4 regions of the Bradyrhizobium sp. SZCCHNR1015 genome follow, and region 2 is predicted to be linked to each of the others. Evidence: predicted binding sites of a transcription regulator. Region 2 holds the regulator's gene; each other region holds the start of a gene.
The links. The regulator LexA, encoded in region 2, represses DNA repair genes until DNA is damaged. The targets are predictions, from matches to a motif close to TGTTCNNNNTGTGTTCNG.

Region 1 (7,417 bases), on a different contig from region 2:
AAAGATCGCGGCCGTCGCGCCGATCGTGGAGCTGTCCCGAGGGCACGCATGGTGAGCGCCTGGCGCGTCAGGCCTCGAGTGCCAGTCTTCGAGCGCGCCAGTCTTCGAGTGCCTGTCCTCGAGGGTCAGTGCTTGGAGACGACGGGACCGCCCCAGCGATAGTTGACGCGGACCGTCGCCATGTCGACGTCCTGGCCGACCGCATCGGTCCGGCCCGCGGCTCCGCCGGGAACACCGGAGAAGCCCAGGGTGCGGTTGCCCATGAACAGGTGCTCGTATTCGGCTGCGACCGACCAGTTCTTGGCGAAGCCGACCTCGACACCGGTGCCGACCGCAGCCCCCCAGCGCGTGGCGCTGGACTGGTCGAGAGCCGCGCCCGTTGCCGTGGCGAGACCGTTGTACTTCTCGCTTGCGACCGCGGCGCCGCCCTTGACGTACCAGAGCACGTTGTTCCAGGAATAGCCGACCTGGCCCGTGAACACGCCGATGCCGTTGATCTTGGTCTGGTTGGTCACGGCCGGGGCGAACTGGCTGGTGTTGCTGCCCTTGAGGTTGGCCCAGTTGCCCTGACCTTCGACGCCGAATACCCAGCCGCCAGCCTGCCAGCGATAGCCGATCTGGCCGCCCGCCAGCGCGCCGGTCGCATCGTGGCAACCCTCGGCGTTGGTCGCAGCGACACCTGCGAAGCTGACCTTGTTGGTCCAGCAGGTGCGGGAGGATGCGCCGCCGGCGTTCAGGCCGACATAGAAACCACTCCAATCATAGATCGTTGTGATCATCGCAGGCGCTTTGGTGAAGGTGCGCGCGGGCAGATCGGCAGCGATGGCCGGCGCAATCCCCAGCGCCAGCGAAGTTGTCGCCCCCAGCAACAGCCTTCTCATCGCATTCCCCAAACCAAGTCCGACGCCCGCACGCACGCTCTCACCAACGCCCACCCGCCGGACCTTGATAGCCCCTTCCGCCGTAAAAAGCCGTCACCCAAAGGACACAACGGCTCGGCAAGTACCGGTTCTGGCACGCAAAAAAAGGCCGGCGCGAGGCCGGCCTTTCGACATATTCGCTTTTGGCGTGCGATCAGTAGCGCGACATGCCCGGACCACCGAAGTGGTAGGAGATGCCGGCCTTGACGGTATGGACGGTGTCGCTCCACTCCGAGCGGTTGGTCGCGACCGGGGAGTACTGGATCGAGCTCTTGCCGAAATCGAGATAGTTGTACTCGACCTTGGCCGACCAGTTCGGAGCGAACATGTACTCGGCACCGGCGCCGATCGTCCAACCCCAGCGCCAGTCGTTCTGCACGAACACGTTGCCGGGAACGCCATCGTAGCGGTGCTGCAGATCGCCGACCGTGGCACCGCCGCTGACGAAGAGCAGTGCCGGACCCGTGGCCCAGCCGAGCCGGCCCTTGATGTCGCCGAAGCCGCGCAGCTTGGTGAAGTAGGTGTCACCGACGCCGGCGTTGATCACGGCCGAGCGGCCGTCGATGTCCGCCCAGTGATAGTCGCCCTCGAGGCCGAACACGATGTTGTCGACCTGCCAATTGTAGCCGATCACGCCGCCGGCGAAGCCGCCGGTGATGTCGTAACGCTGCGTGCCGGCAAAGATCGCCGTATTCGGCGCACCGAAGAAGGTCTCATCGCTGCGGCCCCAGCCGCCACCGCCCTGCAGACCGAGATAGAAGCCGGCCCAGGTCGGAAGCGGAGCGGGCGCCATCACCGGGGCCTTCGTGTACGGGCGGGCGGCGAGATCGGCGGCTCCCGCCGGCGTCAGCGCCCCCAAAACCATCAAGCTGACAGCTCCAAGAAAAATTCTTTTCATCCCAAGTCTCCCGCTTTGGGCGTCTCCAAAATGGTCCCCGGAGACGCACGTCTGTGAAGTTGGTGCGACCACGCTTGCGGCCCCAATCCGTCCTCAAATATACGCGATTCAACCCTGGATACCGTCTCCCAAAAGCCACAGGCGGGGAGGAAGTGGGGCAATGTAAGCTGATGAAAGTTAATCGCTTTTTCGTGATTGACGGAACTTTTTCGCGGTTCCATCGGGTTCCATCGGGTTCCTTGGAACTCGACGCACGGTTGTAGACACAGGCGCGCGAACAAAACTGGAACAATGGCCGTCCGCCTGCTATATGTGGATAAACAATGGACGAGGCGGGTGGACCGCGCGGCAACCGTATAGGGTCCGCCGCGAGAGGAAGGGTTAGCCACCGGACGCCGTGAGGCCGGTGTGGACGGCCGGTCCGATGATCGAGAACCGCGGGAGAGTGGTGATGGCGGGTAGTGTGAACAAGGTGATTCTGGTCGGCAATCTCGGCAAGGACCCCGAGATCCGGCGTACGCAGGATGGGCGGCCGATCGCCAATCTGAGCATTGCGACGTCGGAAACGTGGCGCGACAAGGCGACCGGCGAGCGCAAGGAAAAGACCGAATGGCACCGTGTGGTGATCTTCAATGAAGGTCTCTGCAAGGTCGCCGAGCAGTATCTGAAGAAGGGCGCCAAGGTTTACATCGAGGGCGCGCTGCAGACCCGCAAATGGACCGACCAGAGCGGCGTCGAGAAGTACTCGACCGAGGTCGTCCTGCAGGGCTTCAACTCGACCCTGACGATGCTCGATGGCCGTGGTGGCGGGGGCGGCAGCTTCTCCGATGACATGGGTGGCGGCGATTTCGGCAGCAGCGGTCCGTCGATGGCGCCGCCGCGCCGCGCGGTCGCTTCGGCCGGCGGTGGCGGACGCAACAGCGACATGGACGACGACATTCCGTTCTGAGCCGCCTGCGTCCTCGGTCGATACAAGGTGGCTTCCGTCCGTGTCGGGACGGGAGCCGGGGCGATCACCTCGGGTCTCGCATTGCAGGCGATCGCGCGCGTCTGACGTTTCGTTCGCTTGAGCAGTGCGTAACCTGACCACCGGGGTGTTGCATGAGCTTCGCACCGCTGCTCGCCGCCGAGCCCGCCGTCCTGCTGCACGCTGTCGCCGCGATGACGGCGTTCGCACTGGGGCTGGTCCAGTTCGCAGCCCCGAAAGGGACCTTGCCGCATCGAACGCTCGGCTGGATCTGGGTCACTCTCATGGCCGCCGTTGCGGCCAGCTCGTTCTGGATTCACACCATCCGGCTGGTCGGTCCCTTCAGCCCGATTCACCTGCTGTCGCTCTATACGCTGGCCGTGCTGCCGGTTGCGGTGTGGGCTGCGCACCGCCATCGGGTGGGGCCCCATCGCCGGGCCATGATCACGCTGTTCTCCGGCGCCCTCGTGATTGCCGGACTGTTCACGCTCATGCCTGGACGGATCATGCACAAGGTGGTCTTCGGCCCATAGCCAAACAGGGTTCCCGGAGCCTGCCATGGGCGGCCGCGGCAACCGGTTAAGTCCCTGGAAAGGCGAGCAGAAAAAGCGCGCTCCGAACCCCCTTGGGGGTGGCTAGCGGCAGCGCCATGCGCTATATGATTCCAAGCGATTTTCGCGTGTCAAAACCGACCGGTATCCCCTTTGTCCGATAAAGAAGATGAGAAGCCCGGCGAGCCGGGCGGACCTTCCGACATTCGTCCCGTTTCCATCCTCGACGAGATGAAGCGCTCCTACCTCGATTACGCGATGAGCGTGATCGTGTCGCGAGCGCTGCCCGATGCGCGCGACGGCCTCAAGCCCGTGCACCGGCGCATCCTGTATTCGATGTACGAGCAGGGGCACACGCCCGACAAGAAGTACGTCAAGTCCGCGCGCGTGGTCGGCGACGTCATCGGTAAATACCATCCGCATGGCGACCAGTCGATCTACGACGCCATGGTGCGCATGGCGCAGGACTTCTCGATGCGCGTGCCGCTGATCGACGGCCAGGGCAATTTCGGCTCCGTCGACGGCGATCCCCCCGCGGCCTATCGATACACCGAAGCGAAGCTCGCCAAGTCGGCGATTCCGCTGCTCGACGACATCGACAAGGACACCGTCGACTTCCAGGCCAACTACGACAATTCCGACAAGGAACCGTCGGTTCTTCCGGCCAAATATCCGAACCTGCTGGTCAATGGCGCCGGCGGCATCGCGGTCGGCATGGCCACCAACATCCCGCCGCACAATCTCGGCGAGGTGATCGATGCCTGCATCGCGCTGATCGACAATCCCGCGCTCACGATCGACGACCTCATCAACATCATTCCGGGGCCGGATTTCCCCACCGGCGGCATCATCCTCGGCCGCGCCGGCGTCCGCTCGGCCTATCATCTGGGCCGCGGCTCGATCATGATGCGCGGCAAGGTGACGATCGACACGATCCGCAAGGATCGCGAGGCGATCATCATCTCCGAGATTCCCTACCAGGTGAACAAGGCGACGATGGTCGAGCGCATCGCCGAACTGGTGCGCGAGAAGAAGATCGAAGGCGTCGCCGACCTGCGCGACGAAAGCGACCGCGACGGCTACCGCGTCGTCGTCGAGCTGAAGCGCGACGCCGTGCCGGACGTCGTGCTCAACCAGCTCTACAAGTTCACGCCGCTGCAGACGAGCTTCGCCGCCAACATGCTGGCGCTCGACGGCGGCCGCCCGCAGACGATGACGTTGAAGGACCTGCTGACGATCTTCGTCGCGTTCCGCGAGCGTGTCGTCACGCGCAGGACCAAGTTCCTGCTCAACAAGGCGCGCGACCGCGCTCATATCCTGGTCGGCCTTGCCGTGGCCGTCGCCAATATCGACGAGGTCATCCGGGTCATCAGGACGTCGCCCGATCCTGCGACCGCGCGCGAGGCGTTGATGTCGCGCGACTGGCCGGCGCGCGACGTCGAGGCCATCATCACGCTGATCGACGATCCGCGCCACCGTCTTTCCGAGGACGGCACCATCCGGCTGTCGTTCGAGCAGGCCAAGGCGATTCTCGACCTGCGCCTGCAGCGCCTGACCGCGCTCGGCCGTGAGGAGATTTCCGACGAGCTCGACAAGCTCAAGGTCGAGATCAACGACTATCTCGACATCCTGCGCTCGCGGGCGCGGGTACAGGGGATCATCAAGGACGAGCTCGCCGCTGTTAAGGCGGAGTTCGGCACGCCGCGCCGCACCGTGATCGCCGAGCAGGAAGGCGAGGTCGAGGACGAGGACCTGATCCAGCGCGAGGACATGGTCGTGACCGTGTCGCATGCCGGCTACACCAAGCGCGTGCCGCTGTCGGCGTATCGGGCGCAGCGCCGCGGCGGCAAGGGCCGCTCGGGCATGCAGACCCGCGAGGAGGATTTCGTCAGCCGGCTGTTCGTGGCCTCCACGCACACGCCGGTGCTGTTCTTCTCGTCGCGCGGCCAGGTCTACAAGGAGAAGGTCTGGCGGCTGCCGATCGCGGCGCCCAACGGGCGTGGCAAGGCGCTGATCAACATCCTGCCGCTGGAGCAGGGCGAGCGCATCACCACCATCATGCCGCTGCCGGAGGATGAATCCTCCTGGGCCAATCTCGACGTGATGTTCGCGACCACCGGCGGCAACGTCCGCCGCAACAAGCTGTCGGATTTCGTCGACGTGCGCCGCTCCGGCATCATCGCGATGAAGCTCGACGAGGGCGAAGAGATCGTCAACGTTCAGATCTGCACCGAGCGCGACGACGTCCTGCTCACGGCGTCGGGCGGGCAGTGCATCCGCTTCCCCGTCACCGACGTGCGCGTCTTCACCGGTCGGACCTCGATGGGCGTGCGCGGCATCGCGCTCGCCGGCGGCGACAAGGTGATCTCGCTGTCGATCCTGCGCCATGTCGAGACGACCTCGGACGAGCGTACGGCGTACTTGAAGATGCGCCGGGCGATGTCGGGCGATGCTGCCACCGAGGAGCCGGTCGAGGCCGAGGGCGAGGAGGCGGCCGCTGGCGCGATCCAGTTGTCGCAGGAACGCTATGTCGAGATGTCGGCGCAGGAGCAGGTGGTGCTGACCGTCTCGGTCAACGGCTACGGCAAGCGCACCTCGTCCTACGAGTACCGCACCACCGGCCGCGGCGGCAAAGGCATCGTCGCGATGTCGGTCAACAACCGCAACGGCAAGCTCGTCGCCTCATTCCCGGTCGAGGATGGCGATCAGATCATGCTGGTGACGGACAAGGGGCAGTTGATCCGTTGCCCCGTCGACGGCATCCGCATCGCGGGACGCTCGACGCAGGGCGTCATCGTGTTCGACACCGCCGATGATGAGCACGTCGTTTCGGTGGAGCATATCGGCGAGGAGGCCGAGAACGGCAACGGGAACGCTGACCAGGCGAATGGCGAATAGGGCGTAGCGAATAGCGGACGACGCAGGTCTTTCGCTGTTCGCCTCACTGCGTCCGCTCGACCGAGACCATCCTGGCCTCGCGGATGGTTCCCCGGGTTCCGGCGCTGCGCAGGCAGCCCGCCTCGAAGTTGGGCCAGGCCTGCTGCGAGCAGTCGCGGCCGATCGGGCGGATGTCCAGGCGGTCCGCCTTGGCCAGCGGACGCGGCACGCTGGCTTCGACCTGGGGAGCGAAGCCGGGCAGGAGGGTGATGCCGGCAGCCACCAAGCCGGCTGCTGCGACTGCAGATAGCGCTTTGATCATGACGGTCCCCTGTCTGGGCCGTTCGGCCCGTGTTCGTTAACGATTTGATAACCAGGTCGGGTTTCGAGACGTCTTCGCGGGACGGGCGAATTGGTTTCGTCTCGGCGCGAGCGTGTTTCATGTCGGATGTTCCGACGAAACAATCGCGGTAGCCGACCACGGTTCCGGCCCACCGGCGTCGCACCTCGTTCCATCGCAATGCAGTCTCTCGGCCGCTCTTTGCCCATCACAGCCACGCCAGCGCGCCTGACGGCGGCTTGCCGGCCTGTTCCGGGCGGTATAGGACGAGCGCATGCAACGCATTGCGCTCTATCCGGGCTCGTTTGATCCCGTCACCAACGGCCATCTCGATGTGGTCCGGCAGGCCGTCCACCTCTGCGACCGCCTGATCGTCGCGGTCGGCGTGCATCACGGCAAGAAGCCGCTGTTCTCGACCGAGGAGCGGCTGGCGATGGCGCATGAGATCTTCGGCCCCGTGGCAGCCGCGGCGGGCTGCAGCTTCGAGGCTTCGACCTACGACAATCTGACGGTCACGGCCGCGCAGAAGGCCGGTGCGATCATGATGATCCGGGGCCTGCGCGACGGCACCGATTTCGACTACGAGATGCAGTTGGCCGGCATGAACCAGACCATGGCACCGCAGGTCCAGACGGTGTTCGTTCCAGCCTCGGTGGGTGTCCGTCCGATCGCAGCCACGCTGGTTCGCCAGATCGCCGCCATGGGCGGCGAGATCTCGCATTTCGTGCCGCCGTCGGTGGTCGAAAGTCTCAAGGCCAAGTTCAAGTGATCCTTCAGGCACCGGCCGCTTCCGGCGGTGCCTTCCTCTCCACATCGTCTCATGTCATCGGAGTTGCCATGATCCGCGCGCTCGCTTTCGTCTTC
Region 2 (7,417 bases):
CATGATTGCAGAGTTTCTCGCGCGATCGTGAGGCGGCGGGCCACGCGACGCACCTTCAGACGATCGGAAAGCCGGGAGCGGCTTAGGCTCTTGGCCACCCCGTGCGCGTTCGGTTAGAAGGCGATTCAGTCGATCTGCCCGTCTTCGTCCGAAGGTAATCCCATGGCCCTGATGCCGGTCTCCGATGCGTTGTCCGCGGTGCTCGCCGGCACCGAGCCGCTGGCTGAGGAAATGGTCGGGCTGGACGAGGCCTATCACCGCATCCTGGCCCGCGACCTCGCGGCGCTGCGGACGCAGCCGCCCGAGGCGATGTCGGCGATGGATGGCTATGCGGTGCGCGCGGCCGACGCAGCCAAGGCCAAGGCGCGGCTGAAGGTGATCGGCGAGGTCGCGGCGGGACGGCCGTTCGATCGCGTGGTCGGGCCCGGCGAGGCGGCGCGGATCTTCACCGGCGGCGTTGTCCCCGCAGGCGCCGACGCGGTGGTGATCCAGGAGGACACGATCGCCGAGGACGGCCATGTCGTGATCACCGAGGCCGCGATCACAGGCCGGCACATCCGGCCGGCCGGCGTCGACTTCCACCAGGGCATGGTGCTGCTGAAGGCCGGGCGCCGGCTCAGCGACCGCGACCTATCCCTGGCGGCCAGCATGAATCATCCGGCGCTGCCGGTGCGGCGGCGGCCGAAGGTGGCGCTGCTCGCCACCGGCGACGAGCTGGTGATGCCGGGCTCGACGCCCGGCCCGGGGCAGATCGTCTATTCCAACGGCTACGCGCTGCGGGCGCTGGTGCGCAGCGAGGGCGCGACGCCGATCGATCTCGGCATCGCCGCGGATACGATGGCGGCGACGGTCGCTGGAATCCGGCGCGCCCGCGCGGCAGAGGCCGACGTCCTGATCACGACCGGCGGCGCCTCGGTCGGCGATCACGACCTAGTCAAGCAGGCGCTGGAGGCCGAGGGCGTCGAAATGGCGTTCTGGAAGATCGCGATGCGGCCGGGCAAGCCGATGATGCACGGACGGCTCGGCGACATCAGGGTGATCGGACTGCCCGGCAATCCGGTGTCGTCCTATGTCTGCGCCATCCTGTTCATGGTGCCGCTGATTCGGCGCCTGCTCGGCCGCGACGAGGCCGTGATGCCGCGCGAGACCGCCCTGCTCGGCCGCGAGTTGGGGGCGAACGATTCGCGCGAGGACTATCTGCGGGCGCAGCTCGAGGAGCGCGCCGACGGCACGCTGGTAGCCACCCCAGTGAGCCAGCAGGATTCGTCGCTGCTCGGGAACCTCGCGCTGTCGCAGGCGCTGGTGATCCGGCCGGCGTTTGCGCCGAAGGCGCCTGCCGGCAGCCCGTGCGAGATCCTGCGCCTGCCGAACTGAGCCGCTTCCCCGGTAAAGCCCGGTCCGTTCATCATATTTTTAGGATTGCGGAACACACATCGAACATATAGTGTCCGTTCATGATTTGTTTTTAGTATGTTGCGGGCGACGCGATGACGGTCCGACTCCAGGGCGCTCTCAGCCGGCTTGTGCTCAAGGCGCAGCTCCTGGACTCGGACAACAACAAACCGGGGACCAGGTCGAAATGCTGACGCGCAAACAGTACGAACTTCTGCGGTTCATCAACGAGCGGCTCAAGGAAGCCGGCGTGCCGCCGTCCTTCGACGAGATGAAGGATGCGCTCGATCTGCGTTCGAAGTCCGGCATTCATCGCCTGATCACGGCGCTCGAGGAGCGCGGCTTCATCCGCCGGCTGCCGAATCGCGCCCGCGCGATCGAGGTGATCAAGCTGCCCGAGCTGTCGCAGGCCGCGGGCAACCGTCGCGGCTTCACGCCGTCGGTGATCGAAGGCAATCTCGGCAAGGTGCGCACCAGTACTCCCGCGCTAGACGATGGCGAGCGCCCTGTCGCGGTGCCGGTGATGGGCCGCATCGCCGCCGGTACCCCGATCGAGGCGCTGCAGACGCGCAGCCACACCATCAGCGTGCCTGCGGACATGCTCGGCAACGGCGATCACTATGCGCTCGAGGTGCGCGGCGACTCGATGGTCGATGCCGGCATCCTCGACGGTGACATGGCGCTGATCCAGCGCAACGAGACCGCCGACACCGGCGACATCGTGGTGGCGCTGATCGACGATGAGGAAGCGACCTTGAAGCGCTTCCGCCGTCGCGGCGCATCGATCGCGCTCGAGCCGGCCAACACCGCCTACGAGGTGCGCATCCTGCCGCCGAACCGGGTGAAGATCCAAGGCAAGCTGGTCGGGCTGTACCGCAAGTACTGATCGCGAAGGGGATCGGTCGACCGGCGGCGGGCGCACGCGCTGTCGCCGCCGAGCGAGAAGCCAGCCAAGCTGGAAGCGGCCAGCAAATACGTCACACGCGAATGCACTTCATGATGTGCAGCGCGGCATGCTCAAACGCTTGTGATCAGCCGCGGGCACACGCGATGCAGATCAGCGCAGAATTGCCGCGAAGCGCGCGCTAACATCACCATCGATGTCCACTCTGATAGAGGCCTGCGCCTGTCCGGGGGGAGCGTGGGTCGGCTATCTCTCAACGAGGAGCGATCCGATGTGTGACTACAGCCTCCATGCGGTTGCGTCCCGTCCCGCCAAGGTCGGCGAGACGTTGATCTCGATGACCTTCCGTGGCACCGCCACCCGCGGCTTCGCGTTGGAGAGCGAGCCGACCGTCGCAGTCTGCATGCTGCCCGGCACCGAGTTGGCCTTCGCCGAGGACGTCCGCTACGACAGCCGCTGGCTCTGGACCCGGACGATCCGCGAGCGCGTCGCGAAGTTCAACAGCATCGAGACGCACATTCCCGATCGCCATCACGACGCGATCGAGTTCGCCGACGGCCGCCACGTGCTGGTGACCCAGCTCTGCGAGGGCCAGCGCGTCACCGTGCTGCAATTGCCGGTCAGCAAGCAGCCGGCAGAGCGCCGCCCGGACATCGCCGAGGACGTGCCGACGTCGCAGGCCACACCGATTCGCCGCATCAGCATCACCTGAGGGTCTGCGCGTCGGCATTTCTGTCGGTCGTGAGCGCGCTTTCGAAGGTGGGAGACTTGGTAGACTTGGGTTCTGCAAGCGCAAAGTCCTCTCGGGCGAACGTCCGGCATCGCATCGGATAGGAACGACATCCCTCGGCCGGCATTGTTTGCCGGGGGAGCTTGCCGCCGTGGTCAACAAGATCGATTGGAACAAGGCCGGACGGATCACCGAGCCCGGCCGCTACATGCTTGCGTTCGGATGGCTGACGGTCACGGCTGATGACGTCGCCATCTGGCAACGCTATCCGGGCGCTGCGTTCACGCTGGTCGAAGGGCCCTCGCTGTTCGATGGACCAGACGACACCGAGTATCATCTCGGCACCTTCGAGCTGCCCGGCGCTCAATCCTGCTCGCCCTGCTCCGTCTCCGGCGGCGTCGCGTCCTGAAGCCGCGCGGCCGGCGCACGCGGCGTCAGCGTCGTGTCGAACTCGCCGGCCTCGGCGGGCGCCGGCCACCATGGGCGGTCGGTGCCGCCGGCACGCGTCGGCGTCACGGCCAAGCCTTTGCCCTGCTGCACCAGCAACAAGGCGCCCTGCTGCCGCAGCCGCTCGCGATCGATCACGGCCGCCGCGCAGGATGACGGCGCGGCGCGCGCGGTGACGATCAGCGCGACACGGGCGCAATCGTCGGCGAGCGCCTCAGCGCGCAAGGTCATGGCGGCGAAGCGGCCGTCGGCCATCGCGACCACGCAGCCCGCCTCGTCGCAGGAGACGCCATCGGCGAGCGAGGCGTCCGCCGGCAGCCGGGCATCGGCGTCGGCCGCGAGCCACTCCTTGGTGGCGAACACATCCTTGCCGGCGCGCATCACATGCAGGCGTCCGTCACGGCCGCGCACCGCCACCGCGCGCCCATCGCCGGCGACCAGGACGTCGGGCAGCGGCGTCGCGGCCGCCCAGGCGGTGGCGGCCAAAAGCCCCATGGCGCCCAACCAGCGCAGCGGTGTGCGCAGCAGGCCGATCAGGATGACGCCCAGGCTGGCCAGGATCAGCGGGCCGATGCCGAAGGCCGGGATGCGCCCGACCGCGCCCGGCAGCGCCGCCACCCAGCGCGTCACCGCGATCATCCAGTCGATGCCGAGGCCCATCAGCGACCACCAGACGCCATCCAGGCCGAACGGCGCCGCCAGCAAGCCCATCAGGCCGGCCGGCATCACCAGCGCCGAGACCACCGGCATCGCCGCGAGATTGGCGAGCACGCCATAGGGCGTCACGCGATGAAAATGGAAGGCGGCATAGGGCGTGGTCGCGAGCCCGGCGATCAGCGAGGCCAGCAGCAGCATCGCGAGCTCGCGCCCGCCCCACAGCGCGACGCGCTGCGTCGTGGAGCTGTCCGGCGTCGCGAACAGCCTGGGCAGGCCGAACTGCACCAGCGCGACCAGGCCGAGCGTTGCCGCGAACGACATCTGGAAGCTCGGATGCGCCAGCGCCTCGGGGGCTGCGATCAGCACGATCATCGCCGCGACCGCGAGCGTGCGGAAAGTGACGGCGCGGCGGTCGACCATGACCGCGATCAGCACCACGGCCGTCATGAAGAACGATCTCTGGGTCGCGACCTCCGCGCCTGAGAGCAACAGATAGAACGCCGCCGCGACCAGCGCCGCGGCCGCCGCCCATTTCTTGATCGGGTGGCTGACGGTAAGGCCGGGGATCAGCGCCAGCAGCGCGCGCACGGCGAAGAACACGACGCCGGCCACGACCGCCATGTGATAGCCTGAGATCGACAGCACATGGCCGAGGCCGGAAATGAACATCGCGTCGTTGACATCGGGCGTGATGGCGTCGCGCCGGCCTGTCAGCAGCGCGGTGGCAATCGCCCGCTCGTCGCCCGACAGCCGGCCGCGGATGCGCGCATCGATCGCATCGCGCAGGCCCTGCATGGCCGCCGCATAGCCCAGGCCGAAGCCGGCGGCCTGCGGCGGCGGCGCCGTCGTGATCGCGCCCATCACGAAGCCGGAGGCGCCGATGCCCTGGAAGAACATGTCGCGCGCGAAATCGTAGGAGCCCGGCCGCACCGGGGCCATGGGCGGCAGCAGCCGCGCCTTGAGCTGCACGAAGCTGCCGACCTCGGGCGCCGCGCCCTTGCGCACCGCGAGCCGCACCCGCGCCAGCGTGATCGCGTTGCGCGGGCTCTCCATCGCGGTGACGCGCAGCACGATGCGGTCGCTGCGCTCGCGGATGTCGCGCGCCTCGACGAAGCCGGACAGCGCCACCGAATACAGCGGCCGCGCCAGCACCGGATGCGCCACCCGCGCGGTCTTGATGGTCGCGGCGGCAAAGCCGCACGCCGCCGCCGCGATCATCACGGCAGCCGGAAACAGCCGATGCCGCCGCATCATGATGGCGACGAGGCAGAGGAGCGCCGCCGTGATGGCGGCGATCCAGAGCACAGGCTCGTGATCGGCGGTGAAATACAGCGCGATGCCGGCCCCGAATGCCACCGGCACCCAGGGCAGCAGCCGCCCCGCGCCGGCCTCCTCGGCCGCCCAGATCTTGAGGCGCGCGGCGAACGCCGATGACGCGCCGGGCCGGATCGCGGGCCAGCCGCCGGCCAGCGCGCCCCGCGGCGGCCAGACGTCGGCCATCACGCCCGCGATCCCGCGCCGCCCTCCTGGACGTCCTGCTGGCGGCCTGACCGGCTCCGCCATTGCCAACACCACCCGTGACCCGACCGGACGGGAAGGCTATCGGAAGCTGCGCGAGGCCGCCTAGCAGAACGGAACGGGAATCCTGGCTTTCTGCACGCGCACCTGGCTTGGAACTTTTCGCGTCGCACGCGCTTATCGGGGTATGGACGCTAAAGGTATTGACGACCCCTTCGCCGATCTCGCGCTCGAGAGGGCGATCCACCTCCGCTGGACTCTCCGGGACATCAAGGCCCACCGGCTCACGCTGTCCCCAGTCGCCGAGGAAGACCTCTCGCTCCTCGCCGAGCGCGGGCTCGTCGAGCTCACCGACGGTGTGCCGACCCTGACGAACGCCGGCCAGGACGCGATCAGCTGAGCTGCAAGCGTCCCGCGGCTTCCGCTCGCCTCAGCCCTTGGCGACCTCCTTCGCAAACGTGTCGCGCAGGCCGATGGTACGATTGAACACGAGCTTGTCGGGCGTCGAGTCCGGATCGCGCACAAAGTAGCCCTGGCGCTCGAACTGCATCGGCGCGTCCGAATTGCTCGCGGCGATCGCCGGCTCGATGCGGGCGTCGGTCAGCACTTCCAACGAGTTGGGATTGAGGTCGGCCGTAAAGTCGGCGGCGTTCGGACTCGGATTGGCGAACAGCTGATTGTAGATGCGGATCTCGGCTTTCAGCGACTGCGCCGCCGGCAGCCAGTGCATCGTCGCCTTGACCTTGCGTCCGTCCGGCGCGTTGCCGCCCTTGGTCGCCGGATCATAGGTACAGCGCAGCTCGACGATCTCGCCGGCATCGTTCTTGATCACGTCGCGGCACTTGATGAAATAGGCGTAGCGCAGCCGCACCTCGTTGCCGGGCGACAGGCGGAAGAACTTCTTGGGCGGGTTCTCCATGAAGTCGTCCTGCTCGATATAAAGCTCGCGGCAGAAGGCGATCTTGCGCGTGCCGGCGGAAGCGTCGTCGGGGTGGTTGATCGCCTCGAGCTCCTCGACCTGGCCTTCCGGGTAGTTCTCGATCACCACCTTCAAGGGCCGCAGCACCGCCATCCGGCGCTGCGCCGTGCGATTGAGCTCCTCGCGAATGCAGAATTCGAGCATGCCGACATCGACGATGCTGTTGGCCTTGGCGATGCCGATGCGCTTGATGAACTCGCGCACCGCCGCCGGCGGCACGCCGCGGCGCTTCAGCCCGGCGATGGTCGGCATGCGCGGATCGTTCCAACCGGAGACGTGGCCGTCCTGCACCAGCCGCGTCAGCACGCGCTTGGACAAGAGGGTGTAGGTCAGATTGAGGCGCGCGAATTCGTACTGGTGCGGATGCGACGGCACCGGCAGCTTGTCCAGGAACCAGTCGTAGAGCGGCCGGTGATCCTCGAATTCCAGCGTGCAGATCGAGTGCGTCACGCCCTCGATCGCATCCGACTGACCGTGGGCGTAATCATAGCTCGGATAGATCTTCCAGGTATCGCCGGTGCGCGGGTGATGGGCGTGCAGGATCCGGTACAGCACGGGATCGCGCAGGTTGATGTTGCCGGCCGCCATGTCGATCTTGGCGCGCAGCACGCGCGCGCCGTTGGGAAATTCGCCGGCCTTCATGCGCCGGAACAGGTCGAGATTCTCCTCGACCGAGCGGTCGCGGAACGGGCTGTTCCTGCCGGGCTCGGTGAGCGTGCCGCGCGACAGCCGGATCTCCTCCTGCGTCTGGTCGTCGACATAAGCGAGCCCGGCCTTGATCAGGCCCTCG
Region 3 (7,417 bases), on a different contig from region 2:
ACTGCTGGACGCTCAATCGCGTCGGCGGCGTGCCGGTCGTACCGACCCAGTCCGAAGGCTGCCACAATGCCTCGAGCGGACTCATCGGCGGCCAGGTCGGCTATCGCTGGCAGGCGGCGAGCTGGGTGTTCGGCGTCGAGGCCCAGGGCGACTGGACCGACCTGAAGTCGTCGAACGCGAGCACGGCTGCGCTGGCTGCAGGCATCACCAACACCACCAAGACCGATGCGATCGGCCTGTTCACCGGCCAGGTCGGCTATGCCTGGGGCAACGTGCTCTGGTACGTGAAGGGCGGCGCCGCCGTCACCCACAACAAATACACCGGCACGGCGAATGCGGCTGCGCCCTTCCCGGTCGGCACGCTGCTGGATTCCGCCAGCGAGACCCGCTGGGGCGGCACCGTCGGCACCGGCGTCGAGTTCGGCTTCGCGCCGAACTGGTCGGTCGCCGTCGAGTACGACCACCTGTTCATGGGCTCGCGCGACATCAGCTTCCCGGCCACCGCCACCGTGCTGTCGCGCGTCGACACCATCAAGCAGGACATCGACATGGCGACCGTCCGAGTGAACTATCGATTCGGAGCGCCGATGGGCACCCGCTACTGAAAAAAGCCGCCACTCGCACGCATTCGGAAAGGCCGGCCTCCACGCCGGCCTTTTTCGTGTCAACAGCCCGGCAGCGCCGCGGCGTTTTTGTGCTAAATATATGATTTATAACGCTTTTTCGTTTCTGTGGCGGGCGCGTTACAGCGTCTCCGGGATGCCCTGTGTATGACTTGCCCATCGCTTGTCATTCCAACCTCCCGGGGGAGAATTTGATGAAGAAGTTGCTTGTGATCACGACGGCCCTCGCCGGCGTCGCGGCCGCCACGTCTGCGTCGGCGGCCGACATGGCGGCACGGCCCTACACCAAGGCGCCGCCCATGGTCGCGCAGATCCTGAGCTGGTCGGGCCTCTACGCCGGCATCCAGGGCGGCGGCGGCTGGGGCACCAGCAAGGAAACCTTCCTTGGCCGCTTCAATGCGCCGGGCTTCCTGGGCACCCAGAACTACAACACCAATGGCGGCTTCGTCGGCGGCGTGCTCGGCTACAATTGGCAGGTCGACAACGTCGTGTTCGGCCTCGAAGGCGACTATCACTGGGCCGACATCAACGGCCGCTCCGCAGTGGTCAATGCCGGCGTGGGCGACACCTTCTTCACCAAGCTGACCAGCTTCGGCGACATCAAGGGCCGCCTCGGCTACGCCGCAGGTCCCGCTCTGTTCTTCGTGAGCGGCGGTGCCGCCGTGGGCCAACTGCAGCACCGCTACGACGGCGTGCCGGGCAACGTCTTCAGCCAGACCACCACCCGCTGGGGCTACACGGTCGGCGCCGGCGCGGAATACATGTTCGCCCCGAACTGGTCGGCCAAGCTCGAGTACAACTATCTCGACTTCGGCAAGAGCGCGATCCAGTACAGCGCTTTCGCGACCAACCGCTCCGAGTGGAAGGACACCGTCCACACCGTCAAGGTCGGCCTCAGCTACCATTTCGGCGGCCCGGTCATTGCCAAATACTGATACCTGCAACCGACAGGTTCCGAGAAAGGCCGGCGAAAGCCGGCCTTTTTTGTTGCATCGATACCACCGTGCCGGCTCGCCACACACGGAACCAAGCAATTGAGTAACATAGGCTTTCTGGAACTGGGCCGTAAAAACGCGGTTTGGCCGCGAGTGTGTCTTCAGGGTGACGGTAATCCGTACGGAACCGGGCTATAGGAACCTCGTCAACTTGAACGGGTGAGTCTGTTTCGTGCGTAAGCTTATCGGTGCGATGCGGACTTCGAGGAATAAACTGGAGACTGGAATGAAGAAGATCTTGCTCGCGACCGTGGCCCTGGCCGCCCTGGCCGCTCCCGCTGCCGCCGCTGATCTCGCCGCACGCCCGACCTACACCAAGGCCCCGGTTCTCGCGCCGGTGCAGACCTGGACCGGTTTCTACATCGGTGCGATGGGTGGCTACGCCAATGAGGATGCTGACTTTGCGGCCATGAAGGGCGGCTTCGCCGGTGGCACCGTCGGCTACAACTGGCAGCAGGGTGCTGTCGTGTTCGGCCTCGAGGCCGATGCTGCCTGGGCTGACATCAATGCCTCCGTCGGCGCGCTTGGCGTGACCGCCGAATCGAAGATCCGTGACTGGGGCACCGTCCGTGGCCGCATCGGTTACGCCTTCGGCCCGACCCTGCTGTACGCCACCGGCGGTTACGCCTGGGCGGACAACCGCATCTCGCTGACGGCTCCGGGCGTGGCCGTTTCGGACAGCAAGATCCACTCGGGCTGGACCGTCGGCGCAGGCGTCGAGTACATGTTCGCCCCGAACTGGTCGCTGAAGGGCGAGTACCTCTACAAGAGCTTCGGTGGCGAGAGCTACACCTTCACCGGCCTCGGCACGCTCGCGACCGGCACGCTCAACGTGCATTCCGGTCAGGTCGGCATCAACTACCACTTCTAAGAACGTCGCCTCCGGGCCAACGCACACAGCCTCCGCTCTGCCAGAGCGGAGGCTTTTTCTTTGCGGGATCGCGCACAGGGCCGGACGGAACCGGCAGCCTCCTGCCATTCGCTGCCATTCCCTGAGCGCATTGTTGATGATTCGCTGACGGTACTGGAAATCCGGCCACGTTCTTCCTACGTTCCGACGATACCTTTTCCCTCTGGCGTCCGATGGCCGGCTCCCGGCAGAACGCGCCTGCAACAATGGCGCGGTCTCGCGCCGTGGGACGATCGTCATGGATGAAGTGCTCAAGGCCAAGCAGCGCGCGCAAGCCAACCAGTCGAGCCTGCGGGCCATCACCATCCGCGGCGCCCGCGAGCACAATCTGAAAAACATCGACGTCGAGATCCCGCGCGACAGGCTGGTGGTGTTCACCGGGCTGTCCGGCTCCGGCAAATCCTCGCTCGCCTTCGACACCATCTATGCCGAGGGCCAGCGCCGCTACGTCGAATCGCTGTCGGCCTATGCACGCCAGTTCCTGGAGATGATGCAGAAGCCGGATGTCGACCAGATCGACGGCCTGTCGCCGGCGATCTCGATCGAGCAGAAGACGACCTCGAAGAATCCGCGCTCGACGGTGGGCACCGTCACCGAGATCTACGACTACATGCGCCTGCTGTGGGCGCGCGTCGGCGTGCCCTACTCGCCGGCGACCGGCCTGCCGATCGAAAGCCAGACCGTGTCGCAGATGGTCGACCGCGTGCTGGCGCTGCCCGAAGGCACCCGCCTCTATCTGCTGGCGCCGGTCGTGCGCGGCCGCAAGGGCGAGTACAAGAAGGAGCTCGCGGAATATCTCAAGAAGGGCTTTCAGCGCGTCAAGATCGACGGCACCTTCCATGAGCTGGCCGAGGCGCCCACGCTCGACAAGAAGTTCCCGCACGACATCGATGTCGTCGTCGACCGTATCGTCGTGCGCCCCGATATCGGCCAGCGCCTGGCGGAGAGCTTCGAGACCGCGCTGAAGCTCGCCGAGGGCTTGGCCGTGATCGAGTTCGCGGATGCAGCCCCTTCCCCGTCATCACCGGGCCGCGCCGAAGGCGCGAGACCCGGTGATCCATCCTCTTCGAAGGAGATGGATGGCCGGGTCAAGCCCGGCCATGACGAGAAGAAGAAGGTGGCCAAGATCCACGACAAGAGCGGGCCCGAGCGCATCCTGTTCTCCGAGAAGTTCGCCTGCCCGGTGTCCGGCTTCACCATCCCCGAGATCGAGCCGCGGCTGTTCTCGTTCAACAACCCCTATGGCGCGTGCCCCGAATGCGGCGGCCTCGGCGTCGAGCAGCACGTCGATGCCGACCTCGTGATCCCCGACAAGGACGTCACGCTGCGCAAGGGCGCGATCGCGCCCTGGGCCAAGTCGTCATCGCCCTACTACCTGCAGACGCTGACCGCGCTCGGCAAGTTCTACAAGTTCACGCTCGACACCAAGTGGAAGGATCTGCCGAAGAAGACGCAGAACGCGCTGCTGCACGGCTCCGGCGACGACGAGATCAAGTTCACCTATGAGGACGGCGTTCGCGCCTACGACACCAAGAAGCCGTTCGAGGGCGTGATCACCAACATCGAGCGCCGCTTCCGCGAGACCGAGAGCGAATGGGCGCGCGAGGAGCTCGGCAAGTACTTCAACGACGTGCCCTGCGCCGGCTGCAAAGGCTTCCGGCTGAAGCCCGAGGCGCTGTGCGTCAAGGTCGGCGGCAAGCACATCGGCGAAATCAGCGATCTCTCCGTCAAGGCTGCCGGCGAATGGTTTGCCGAGGTGCCGAAGGCCCTGAACGCGCAGCAGACCGAGATCGCCACCCGCATCCTCAAGGAGATCCGCGACCGCCTGACCTTCCTGCTCGACGTCGGCCTGAACTACCTGACCCTGGCGCGCTCCTCCGGCACCTTGTCCGGCGGCGAGAGCCAGCGCATCCGCCTGGCCTCGCAGATCGGCTCGGGGCTGACCGGTGTGCTCTACGTGCTGGACGAGCCGTCGATCGGCCTGCACCAGCGCGACAATGCCCGCCTGCTCGATACGCTGAAGCGGCTGCGCGACCTCGGCAACACCGTGATCGTCGTCGAGCATGACGAGGATGCCATTCGCCTCGCCGACTACGTGCTCGACATCGGCCCCGGCGCCGGCACCCATGGCGGCAACATCGTCGCCGAGGGCACGCCGGCCGAGATCATGCGCAATCCGGCGTCGCTGACCGGCAAATATCTCACCGGCGAGCTCGAGGTCGAGGTACCCGAGCGGCGGCCACCGAACCATCGCCGCACCATCAAGGTCGTCAACGCCCGCGGCAACAATCTGAAGAACGTCTCGGCCGAGATTCCGCTCGGCCTGTTCACGGCGATCACCGGCGTGTCCGGCGGCGGCAAGTCGACGCTGCTGATCGACACGCTGTACAAGGCGATCGCGCGCAAGCTCAACGGCGCCAACGAGGCGGCCGCGCCGCACGACCGCATCGAGGGCCTGGAGCATATCGACAAGATCATCGACATCGACCAGTCGCCGATCGGCCGCACGCCGCGCTCCAACCCCGCGACCTATACCGGCGCGTTCACGCCGATCCGCGAATGGTTCGCCGGCCTGCCGGAATCGAAGGCGCGCGGCTACGAGCCCGGCCGCTTCTCCTTCAACGTCAAGGGCGGCCGCTGCGAGGCCTGCCAGGGCGACGGCGTCATTAAGATCGAGATGCACTTTTTGCCCGACGTCTACGTCACCTGCGACGTCTGCAAGGGCAAGCGCTACAACCGCGAGACGCTCGACGTGCTGTTCAAGGGCAAGTCGATCGCCGACGTGCTCGACATGACCGTCGAGGAGGCCGCCGAATTCTTCAAGGCGGTGCCGCGCGTGCGCGACACGTTCGAGACGCTCCGCCGCGTCGGCCTCGATTACATCCATGTCGGCCAGCAGGCCACCACGCTGTCCGGCGGCGAGGCCCAGCGCGTCAAGCTCGCCAAGGAATTGTCCAAGCGCGCCACCGGCCGCACGCTCTACATCCTGGATGAGCCGACCACCGGCCTGCACTTCCACGACGTCAAGAAGCTTTTGGAGGTGCTGCACGAGCTGGTCGCGCAGGGCAACACGGTCGTCGTCATCGAGCACAATCTCGAGGTCATCAAGACCGCCGACTGGGTCATCGACCTCGGCCCCGAAGGCGGCGACGGCGGCGGCGAGATCGTCGCCTGGGGTCCGCCGGAGGACATCGTGAAAGCGTCGCGCAGCTACACCGGGCAGTTCCTGAAGCCGGTGCTGGAGAAGTCGGCCAAGCCGAAGAAGCGCAGCCGCGGCGCCGCGAGCGAGGCGGCGGAGTAGTTCCGTCGCGCCGTCATTGCGAGCGAAGCGAAGCAATCCAGGGCCGGGCGCGAGACTCTGGATCGCTTCGTCGCTCCGCTCCTCGCGATGACGGTCGGGACGACGGGCTCGTGCGCCATGCGAGAGGTCGCTGCTTGCACGGACCCTAGATCGTACATCAGTTCGACTGAACGAACGACTCCGACGCGTAGCAATCGAAGCACAGGAAGACGTAGATCATCCCGCAATCCGCGATACATATCTCGTCATTGATCGAATCGAGTTGACCGTAGAACGTCATCTTGACCCGGCAGGTCTTGCAGGTCGGCCATTCATCACCCTGGATGAAATCGGGGCTTCCACCGAGCCGGTGCCTGCGTCCGATCGGCTTTGGCGCCCATTTGAAAGGTGGCATTTCGCGCGCGACGTCATCCAACGGTTCAGGGACGAGCTGAAACGGCGGAATGACTTTCATGCGCGGGTCCGCTGGACTTCGAGGTTACAAGGCTTACCCAGCCTATCGTCTCCCCCCTGTAACGCAACGACAAAGCCCGCCGCTCAGCCAAGCGCGACGGGCCTCATCGTTGCTCTACCAACTCAACTCACCAGCGATAATACCCGCTGCGCGTGCCGTTGTTGTTGCCGCTTGGGCCGACGTCGCCCTGGGTCGAGCTCGGGGTCGGGTGGTTGGTGCCGTTGTAGCCGGCACCCCAGCCCGGGCCGTCATACTCGCCCGGCGCAACCGCGACGTAGCCTTCCTCATAGACCGGTCCGGGCGCCCAGGCGTAGGAATCGCGGTAGGCGTAGGTGCTGGTGACCTGGCCGCCATAGCCGTAGCCACCCGGGCCGTACTCGCCGGCTGAAGCGGCGGCGGTGCCGGCAACCAGCGTGACCGCGGTCAAGGCCGCCAAACCAAACATGCGCGTCATGAACTTGCTCCTTCGTTCCTAATTATCGCGGAGCAAACAACGTGAGGACCCTGCCGGTTCCGCGGCAGGTCACGACAATGCTGCGACACAACGCTTCGCTCACATTGCCGCGATTGAATGATCCAACGCGCGGCTGTCTCTCGGTAGCTCCTTGCGGAAGACAAGCCCGCCGCTCGTGTCCGGGCGGCGGGCTTGTCGACTGGACGCTGACTTATCTGACAGCGACTACCACTGACGATAGACGCCGGTCAGCGTGCCGTTGTTGTTGCCAGACGGACCGACATCGCCCTGGGTCGAGCCCGGTGTCGGATGGTTGGTGCCGTTGTAGCCGCCGCCCCAGGCCACTGGGCCAGCCACCGGACCCGGCGCGTAGGCCGCCCCCGGCGCTGCGCCATACACCGGCTCGGAATCCGTGGTCTGCGCCGGCGGCACCCAGGCCATGGAGTCACCGAAACGGGCATAGCCCTGCGCGGACGCAGCGGCGGTGCCGATCACCAGCGTGGCTCCGGCCAGCGCGGCCATCTTGATCGTGCGTTGCATGTCTCTCTCCTTGCTTCTGTGCGGGGTCAACCACCGCACCGCGCAAGGCGTTCCTGCAGCGCACACTCACAAAAATCGTGATCAAAGGTTGATTGGCCGCCGCACCGAGCCCCTTGCAGGACTGAGCGAACCCAGCCCCG
Region 4 (7,417 bases), on a different contig from region 2:
TCCACGCGCCGACCATGAGCTTCCCGGTGGCGGGCACCCTGATGATCGAGCCGACGGAATCGGAGTCCAAGGCTGAGCTCGACCGCTTCTGCGACGCCATGATCGCGATCCGCAAGGAGATCGCCGAGGTCGAACAGGGCCGCTTCGGAATCGAGGCCTCGCCGTTGCGCCACGCGCCGCACACGGTGCACGACATCGCCGACGACGATTGGAACAGGGCCTACCGGCGCAGCGAGGGCTGCTTCCCCGCGGGCACCTCGCGCACCGACAAGTACTGGTGCCCGGTCGGCCGCGTCGACAACGTCTACGGCGACCGCAATCTGGTGTGCTCCTGTCCGCCGGTGGCGGACTACGCCCAGGCGGCGGAGTAAGCTTCCTCACGCATGTTCCGAGCGATCGGGCGCCACGGCTCGCGACAATCAATGACGTCAGACGTGCCCGGATCCGGAGCGATGAGCGCCGCATGCCAACGCCAGAGATTGGCGTTGATCAATTCGGTGCCGCCCCACCAGCGCCGGATCGGATTATGGCTGCTGAAATCCTCCTCGCCGGCGAGGATCGCCTTGCCGAGCGGCGTCAGCGACAGCCTGCTGGCCTTGTAGCGCTCGAGGCATTCACGGCTGTCGTGCATCTCGACCGAGAACGGCCATTCGTCGAGGCCCGAAATTGCCGGCACCGGCGCGAGTGCCAGACCGTCAAGCAACGTGCCTCCTTCCCAATAGTCATAGACGCGGCGTTGAAAGCGATCCCGATGATGCGGCAACAGGTCGAAGGGGTGCTGATAGCCGGCTGACAGCAATTCGAGGATTCGCAGTTCCGATGCTCCCAGGCCCGTGGCAACACCGGGAAGCTCATCGAGCATCTCCTGCACGCAGCGGCGAAGCTGCGGCAGTGCACTGAGATCCTGCTTCAACAGATCGAACCAGGCTTGCGGCGTCGGCGTCCGAAACGCCTGCCATGCCAGATGGCCCAGGTCGAGATGCTCACGCGCGAGCGCCACGCCGGCAATGGTCCGGCCGGCGGGTTGTCTGGCCAAGGCGTCGAAGACTGGCGCATCGAGGTGTCGCAACACGATCTTCGTCGCGAACTCGGCGTAATCGCGCAGATAATCCAAGAGCCAGATCAGCACCAACTGATCGTTCGGACGGGTCCCCATCCACAGTTCGACGCTATCGCAACGGTCGACAAGTTCGAGAAAACTCTGACTCCGCCCGCCGACCGCCATGAAGTCGACGCGCGAGGCGAAATCCAACCAATGCCCCCGCTTCCGTCGCACGGTGCGCTGGACGAGATAAGCCGATAATTCGGCATCGGATGGCAGCGGTCCCCACACGAAACGATGGAGAATTGGCACCACCAGGTCGGCAAAGCCGCCCCTCCGAAGCGCTCCGGCGCTGGGATCATCGGCCGCTAAAATCAAACGCGTCATGCTGTTGGCTCCGGCACGACCTGATTGGCTCAAGGCGCTATCAACACGTTCGCAATCGGCTCCCCGCGCCCAGGACCGGCGCCGGAAACGTCGGTGCCGCCGCGCGGATCCGGTCCGCTCGTCCGCTCGCACGCTTTCGATTATTCGCGCTGAAGATCGTATCCGGCGCTCAGAAACCCGGGCTCACTGCATTGGTCATGCAGCAACGCAGATTTCGGCAGAACACTACACATCTGCAAACGGGCGCCGGAACGTCGGCAACACGACGTCCATGGCACCCGCCGCCGTCGTAGCTCTACTCCTCCGCCGGCTCCTCGCCGTCGGCGTCGCGCTCGGCATTGCCGGCCAGGATCTGCTCGGCGATCAGGCCGGAGTTCTGGCGGATCGCGGCTTCGATCTTGGCGGTCATGTCCGGATTGGTCTTGAGGAACGATTTCGAATTCTCACGTCCCTGCCCGAGACGCTGGCTATCGTAAGAGAACCAGGCGCCGGACTTCTCAACGATGCCGGCCTTGACGCCGAGATCGAGGATCTCGCCCATCTTGGAGACGCCCTCGCCATACATGATGTCGAACTCGACCTGCTTGAACGGCGGCGCCAGCTTGTTCTTCACCACCTTCACACGGGTGGAATTGCCGATCACCTCGTCGCGCTCCTTGATCGCGCCGATGCGGCGGATGTCGAGGCGGACCGAGGCATAGAATTTCAGCGCATTGCCGCCGGTGGTGGTCTCCGGCGAGCCGTACATCACACCGATCTTCATGCGGATCTGGTTGATGAAGATCACCATCGTGTTGGACTTGTTGATCGAGGCCGTCAGCTTGCGCAGAGCCTGGCTCATCAGGCGGGCCTGCAGGCCCGGCAGCGACTCGCCCATCTCGCCTTCGAGCTCGGCCTTCGGCACCAGCGCCGCCACCGAGTCGACCACCAGCACGTCGACCGCACCGGAACGCACCAGGGTGTCGCAGATCTCCAGCGCCTGCTCACCCGTATCCGGCTGTGAGATCAGGAGCTCATCGATGTTGACGCCCAGCTTGCGCGCATAGACCGGATCGAGCGCATGCTCGGCATCGATGAAGGCACAGATGCCGCCCTTCTTCTGCGCTTCCGCCACCGTGTGCAGCGCCAGCGTGGTCTTGCCCGAGGATTCCGGACCGTAGATCTCGACGATGCGCCCTTTCGGCAGCCCACCGATCCCCAACGCGATGTCGAGCCCGAGCGAGCCGGTCGACACCGTCTCGACATCCATCGAGCGGTCGTTCTTGCCCAGCTTCATCACCGAGCCCTTGCCGAACTGACGTTCGATCTGGGACAGCGCAGCAGAGAGCGCCTTACTCTTATCCATTGAGGAACCTTCGACGATACGCAGGGCGGTGGCGGACATTGGCGCTCCTTATGGCGGGGATTCGCGAGATGGACAAACGGTTAACGAGGTCGGCCAGCAATCTTGAGGTGAATGTACTCCATCCGTTCTTTGTTCGCAATATGTTCTTCTCGACAATCACGCCTCTTCTCTTCGCAAACCCCTGTCTCTTCGCAAACCCCTGACAACCGCGGGGACACGCCTGCCGCTCGAGGGGCCGGCGCCCAGTGCACCGAGCACCGCCGAGGAAGCGCTGCCCGACGAGCGCGCCCGGAAGCGAAGTCGGACGCCGATGACGGCGACCGCGAGAGGATCCTGGCTCGGCTGAAGGCGGAGGCCATGCGCGCGAGCGGCGCAGCCGCCGACCGGCGATCATGCGAATTACGACCGGCCTGTCCGAGCGCTCCAACCTCGCCTCTCGCGCCAGTGACAGACGCCACTTCAATTATAAGTTGCTATTGTGGTCTCGACCGTGCCCTATCATCCTGCTGGTCCTTCTCTGTGAGCCCCCTACCGCTTCCAATTTTCGGGACCAGCATGACCGGATCCAACAAGGAACAGACCCTCACGCTGTGGCGCCCGGTCGGCCCAAAGGAGTTCGCCTTGATCGCGGCCTCGGGCATGCGGGCGTTTCCGCCGCGCCTTCCGGAGCAGCCGATCTTCTACCCGGTGCTGACCGAGGCCTATGCCGTGAAGATCGCGAGGGACTGGAACGTACCGGCGAGCGGCTGCGGCCATGTGCTGCGCTTCGCGATCCTGCGACGCTTCATCGACGCGTACGAAGTGCATGAGGCCGGCGGCCGAGAGCATCTCGAGTACTGGATTCCCAGCGAAGACCTCGCCGACTTCAATGCCGCGATCGTTGGACCGATCGAGCTCGTCAAGACTTTTCCTTGAAACTACCAAACTCCTACACGCGTGCGTAGATCGCACGGTCCGTGGTTCTCCTGAGAAGAACGAAGTTCCCTCGCCTCTTCTGCTTTTGTTCGGCTCATCGTGCGTGCAGACGCACGATTTCGATGCAGATGTGCAGCCGCCCTGCAAGCAGAGTCCGGCCATGAAGTTCCGCACCAAGCGGCATCCGAGCAGCTCGACGACCGCCATATGACGAGCGACAGATGAAACGACGAACCTCGAACGCCCCTGTGTCGGACCATGCCCGAGGATGGGCTAGCGCGCCATTCGCGCAGCTCCTGATGCGGCCTGAGGAATGGCCCGGACAAGACCCGCGTGATCCGCATCACGCGGCACGCCGGCGCTCACGACATCTTCAAGCCACAAACCATTGTCATAAACTTTGGGTTGCGTTATAGGATCGTGGTTGTCGTACGTCTGAGCAAATTTTTGATCAGCCCCGGATTTGTTTGTTCGTTGCGATGATGGCTGACCCGTATTGTCCGTGATGTATTGTCAGTGATGCGGCGTCGACCGATCCCTTGCAGCCTGCCAGCTCCAACATTTGCAGGCTCCGTCACCCGTAGGCGCACGGCCCTGAAACCATCCGCGCCGAAAGAAAGCCCCGGACGACGTCCGGGGCTTTCGACGTTGATAGCTCCGCTCGGGATGCATCTCCCTCCGTCATTGTCGTGATGTCGGGGAACGGATTGCGGGCGCTGCGCTTCATATCGGCGATGACAAGAGATGACGTGACGTGTCCGTCCTGCAGGGCCGGCCTTCAAAGGATCGAGCTTCACTCGCAGCAAGGCGCCGCGGGAGAGAGGCGTTGTCCGGCCTGCGACGAACTCCTGGAAATGGTCGACGGCGCGACGCAGATTGTTTACCGACTGACAGTCGTGCCGGAACGGATCTTCGACCGCAGCCAAGTGCGTCCCGCGGCGGTTGATCGAGATTGCAACCTTGATCTGACGCAAGGCACGCCGACAGGTTTCGTACTAATTTAATTGTGTCATTGCCGGACTGCCCTTGCTGGGAAGCTACGACGTTGACGCCGAGCCTCGGACCGCGGCGGTCCGAGGCTCATTCGTCGGCCTTCGCTGTGCCCGGTTGCGCCGCACATCACCAACGGCAATCAGCCTAACCGAAGCGAACAGCGCGACCGACCGTATTTTACCGGAATTGATCCGAGTGGGTTTTGCGCTTCCATTTGTGGTGCGTACATCAAACCCAGCGGCCTGGGGCGGTCAGGGCTCACCGGTTTTGGCAATGCCGCTCTATTTCTTTCGTATCCGCAACGGCCACTTCTCAGGCGCGTCCGAGTATGGGACCGAGTGCGCCGACCGCAACGCAGCCTGGAAAGAGATGACCACCGTCTGTGCCGACATGGCCAGCAGCATCTCGCGCAAGCTCGCCGAAAACTCCGAATGGCAGATGGAGCTGCTCGACGAGGCACGGCAGCCGGTCTTCCGCATCCGGATCGTCGCCGAGTCGCTGGATCAGGCCTGACGGCTCGCCAGACCTCTTGTGGATTGTCACCGACGAGAACCACAACCTCAGCCTGTGGCCGCGAGGTCGAGTGCGCGTCATTTCGGCAGCCGAGCTTGATCGAGATCAAAATGCCTGTCTGCATCCTGGCAGACATTTAAATTTGTATGGGTAATCTGATCTTCAAATGTCCGCGAACGGGGATGAACGTGCAGCATTGGCTGGAAGAGCCGAAGCCAGGCGATCCCACGTGCTCCTATGAAACCGTGGTCTGCAAGGCCTGCACGCGGCTTCATTTCATCAATCGCGACACACGCAAGCTTCTTGGCGAAAAGGAATGAGGCGCTTGCCGGAATCGTTCAATCGGCGCTGGGAAGCCGCCGCATCGTGAACTCGATCGCCCCGTCGGGAAGCTCGCGCCAGCTTTCGACGGCGCTCATGTAGCCGGCCTTGGGATAGCGGGTCAGATAGTCGCGGGCCTTGGCGCGCGCTTGCTCGCGCGGCAGCGTGAACGTGTCGCGAACGTAGCCGTCGCGAGCCTGTGCGGCGCCCTTCTGGCGCCGGGCCGCCATCCGGCTGGCAATGTCCCGGGGCCGCATCCCCATCGACGAACTCCAACGCGCTGCCACACCGTCAATATAGACGGGGCCGCGAGGAATCCGAGTCCGCAATTGGCCCGGAGGGTCAGAGCCCGCCCGACCCGAACGCGATGAATCTCAATTGGTGCTGCCGACAGCCTTCGGCTTCTTGGCCGCGGTGGTCTTCATGGCAGGCGCCGCCTTGGGCTGCTCCGCCGCGCGGACGTTGCCCCAGGGATCGGCGCTCGTCTTGGCGTCCGGAATCTTGCGCATGGTGTCCTTGTAGGCCTGCTCCCGCGCCGCTTCAGCTTCCTTTTCCTCGGGCGTCTTCGAGGGACCGTCGGCGAGAAGGTTGATATTGGGCATTTGCGCCATCGCGGGAACCGCCCAGCCTGCCAGCACGGCGACCGCCATCGTCACGATCAGCTTCTTCATTGGTTACTCCCCGGTAGAGGCGCCTTATACCATCGCCTCGCCATGCGCCAAGCCCGCGACACTGTGCCGGAACGGTGGACCGCAGGCGGGATGTTCGCGGCCGCACCGTCTGCGCGCACCTGCCGTCTGTTCCACGGTGTGCCATCATCATAGTTTTCCAACTCCGGCCTTTTCAAGCCGCCGCTCTGCGGCAACATTCCGGCGGCTCCGCCGATCGCGGCGACAAAAGTCGACGAGACAAATCGACAAGACCATGGGAGGACCTCCGCGCGTGCCGAATGAGACCCCGAACTTCACCATCGACGACGCGAGGCGAATCCTCGATGACGTGTTCGCTCCCTGGATCAAGGATCTTGGCCTGATCGTCGAGGACATCGCGCCGTCCCCGCTGGGCGAAGCCGGCGCCATCCTGCGCATGCCGTTCTCGCCGCGGCTCTGCCGCGACAATGGCGTTGTCTGCGGCCAGGCGCTGATGGCTTTTGCCGATACCGCGATGGTGATCGGGATGGTCACCGCCAGCGGCGGCTACCGGCCGATGACCACTGTCGACCAGACCACGCATTTCATGCGCGCCATTGCTTCCGCCGACGTGCTGGCGGATGCGCGCGTGGTGCGGATGGGCCGCACCATGAGCTTCGGCCGGGTCACACTGACCAGCGCCGGCGATGGCAAGCCGGTGGCCATGGTGTCGAGCGCCTTCGCGATGCTCTGATCCGCGCGGCCCGGCCGGGGTTAACGAAACGTGAAGGCGACGGCCCGGGCCTCGCGGGCCGGATTCATCTGATCGAAACGCGAGCGTGATTTATTTTAGGTGCTTTTGACGCGAAAGGTGACGCCATTCGGCACCGGGTTACAGGCCATGAGCGAGACGAGTGACAAGCGCATTGCACCGAGGCATCGGGTGCTGAAGCAGGGCAGGCTGGCGTTCGACGGCGGCGGCGCGGTCGATTGCATGGTCCGCAACATGTCCGATACCGGCGCCAGGGTCGAGGTGGTCAGCCCGGTCGGTCTGCCCGAAGCCTTCACGCTGGTGATCCCGGCCGACAAGTTCACGCGGCGCTGCCACGCAGTCTGGAGCCACGACAAGCGGATCGGCGTCGCATTCGACTGATGGCGGTACCGGACCGTTAGGCCCGCCGCAGGCGCCATCGCCACAACGCCACGAACAGACCAACCAGCACCCCGGCCGCGAGCAGGGCGCCGGCGGAGAACCGTCCGCCCGGACGATCA

Region 1: a site for LexA is predicted at 2,092-2,109, ahead of QX128_RS00575 (single-stranded DNA-binding protein). Genes of this name have one in related genera too.
Region 3: a site for LexA is predicted at 2,658-2,675, ahead of uvrA (excinuclease ABC subunit UvrA). Genes of this name have one in related genera too.
Region 4: a site for LexA is predicted at 2,905-2,922, ahead of recA (recombinase RecA). Genes of this name have one in related genera too.

The regions. Positions count from the first base shown of each region.
Region 1 is NZ_JAUEYW010000001.1:115,303-122,719, forward strand. It holds gene QX128_RS00565 (outer membrane protein) at 126-881, opposite strand; gene QX128_RS00570 (porin family protein) at 1,075-1,818, opposite strand; gene QX128_RS00575 (single-stranded DNA-binding protein) at 2,270-2,767, shown strand; gene QX128_RS00580 (DUF2306 domain-containing protein) at 2,920-3,318, shown strand; gene gyrA (DNA gyrase subunit A) at 3,490-6,234, shown strand; gene QX128_RS00590 (hypothetical protein) at 6,278-6,535, opposite strand; gene coaD (pantetheine-phosphate adenylyltransferase) at 6,828-7,322, shown strand; gene QX128_RS00600 (peptidylprolyl isomerase) at 7,391-7,417, shown strand, end outside.
Region 2 is NZ_JAUEYW010000005.1:3,596-11,012, forward strand. It holds gene glp (gephyrin-like molybdotransferase Glp) at 163-1,374, shown strand; gene lexA (transcriptional repressor LexA) at 1,580-2,278, shown strand; gene QX128_RS10085 (hypothetical protein) at 2,568-3,008, shown strand; gene QX128_RS10090 (hypothetical protein) at 3,178-3,435, shown strand; gene QX128_RS10095 (ComEC/Rec2 family competence protein) at 3,390-5,693, opposite strand; gene QX128_RS10100 (hypothetical protein) at 5,836-6,048, shown strand; gene QX128_RS10105 (glutamine--tRNA ligase/YqeY domain fusion protein) at 6,079-7,417, opposite strand, start outside.
Region 3 is NZ_JAUEYW010000001.1:107,546-114,962, reverse strand. It holds gene QX128_RS00560 (outer membrane protein) at 1-605, shown strand, start outside; gene QX128_RS00555 (outer membrane protein) at 818-1,558, shown strand; gene QX128_RS00550 (porin family protein) at 1,845-2,489, shown strand; gene uvrA (excinuclease ABC subunit UvrA) at 2,767-5,829, shown strand; gene QX128_RS00540 (DUF1963 domain-containing protein) at 5,987-6,283, opposite strand; gene QX128_RS00535 (hypothetical protein) at 6,411-6,737, opposite strand; gene QX128_RS00530 (hypothetical protein) at 6,963-7,277, opposite strand.
Region 4 is NZ_JAUEYW010000014.1:210,257-217,673, forward strand. It holds gene gcvP (aminomethyl-transferring glycine dehydrogenase) at 1-371, shown strand, start outside; gene QX128_RS24155 (DUF1835 domain-containing protein) at 350-1,429, opposite strand; gene recA (recombinase RecA) at 1,725-2,813, opposite strand; gene QX128_RS24165 (hypothetical protein) at 3,396-3,689, shown strand; gene QX128_RS24170 (DUF6894 family protein) at 4,956-5,195, shown strand; gene QX128_RS24175 (hypothetical protein) at 5,534-5,779, opposite strand; gene QX128_RS24180 (hypothetical protein) at 5,891-6,187, opposite strand; gene QX128_RS24185 (PaaI family thioesterase) at 6,441-6,899, shown strand; gene QX128_RS24190 (PilZ domain-containing protein) at 7,047-7,298, shown strand; gene QX128_RS24195 (pyrroloquinoline quinone-dependent dehydrogenase) at 7,315-7,417, opposite strand, start outside.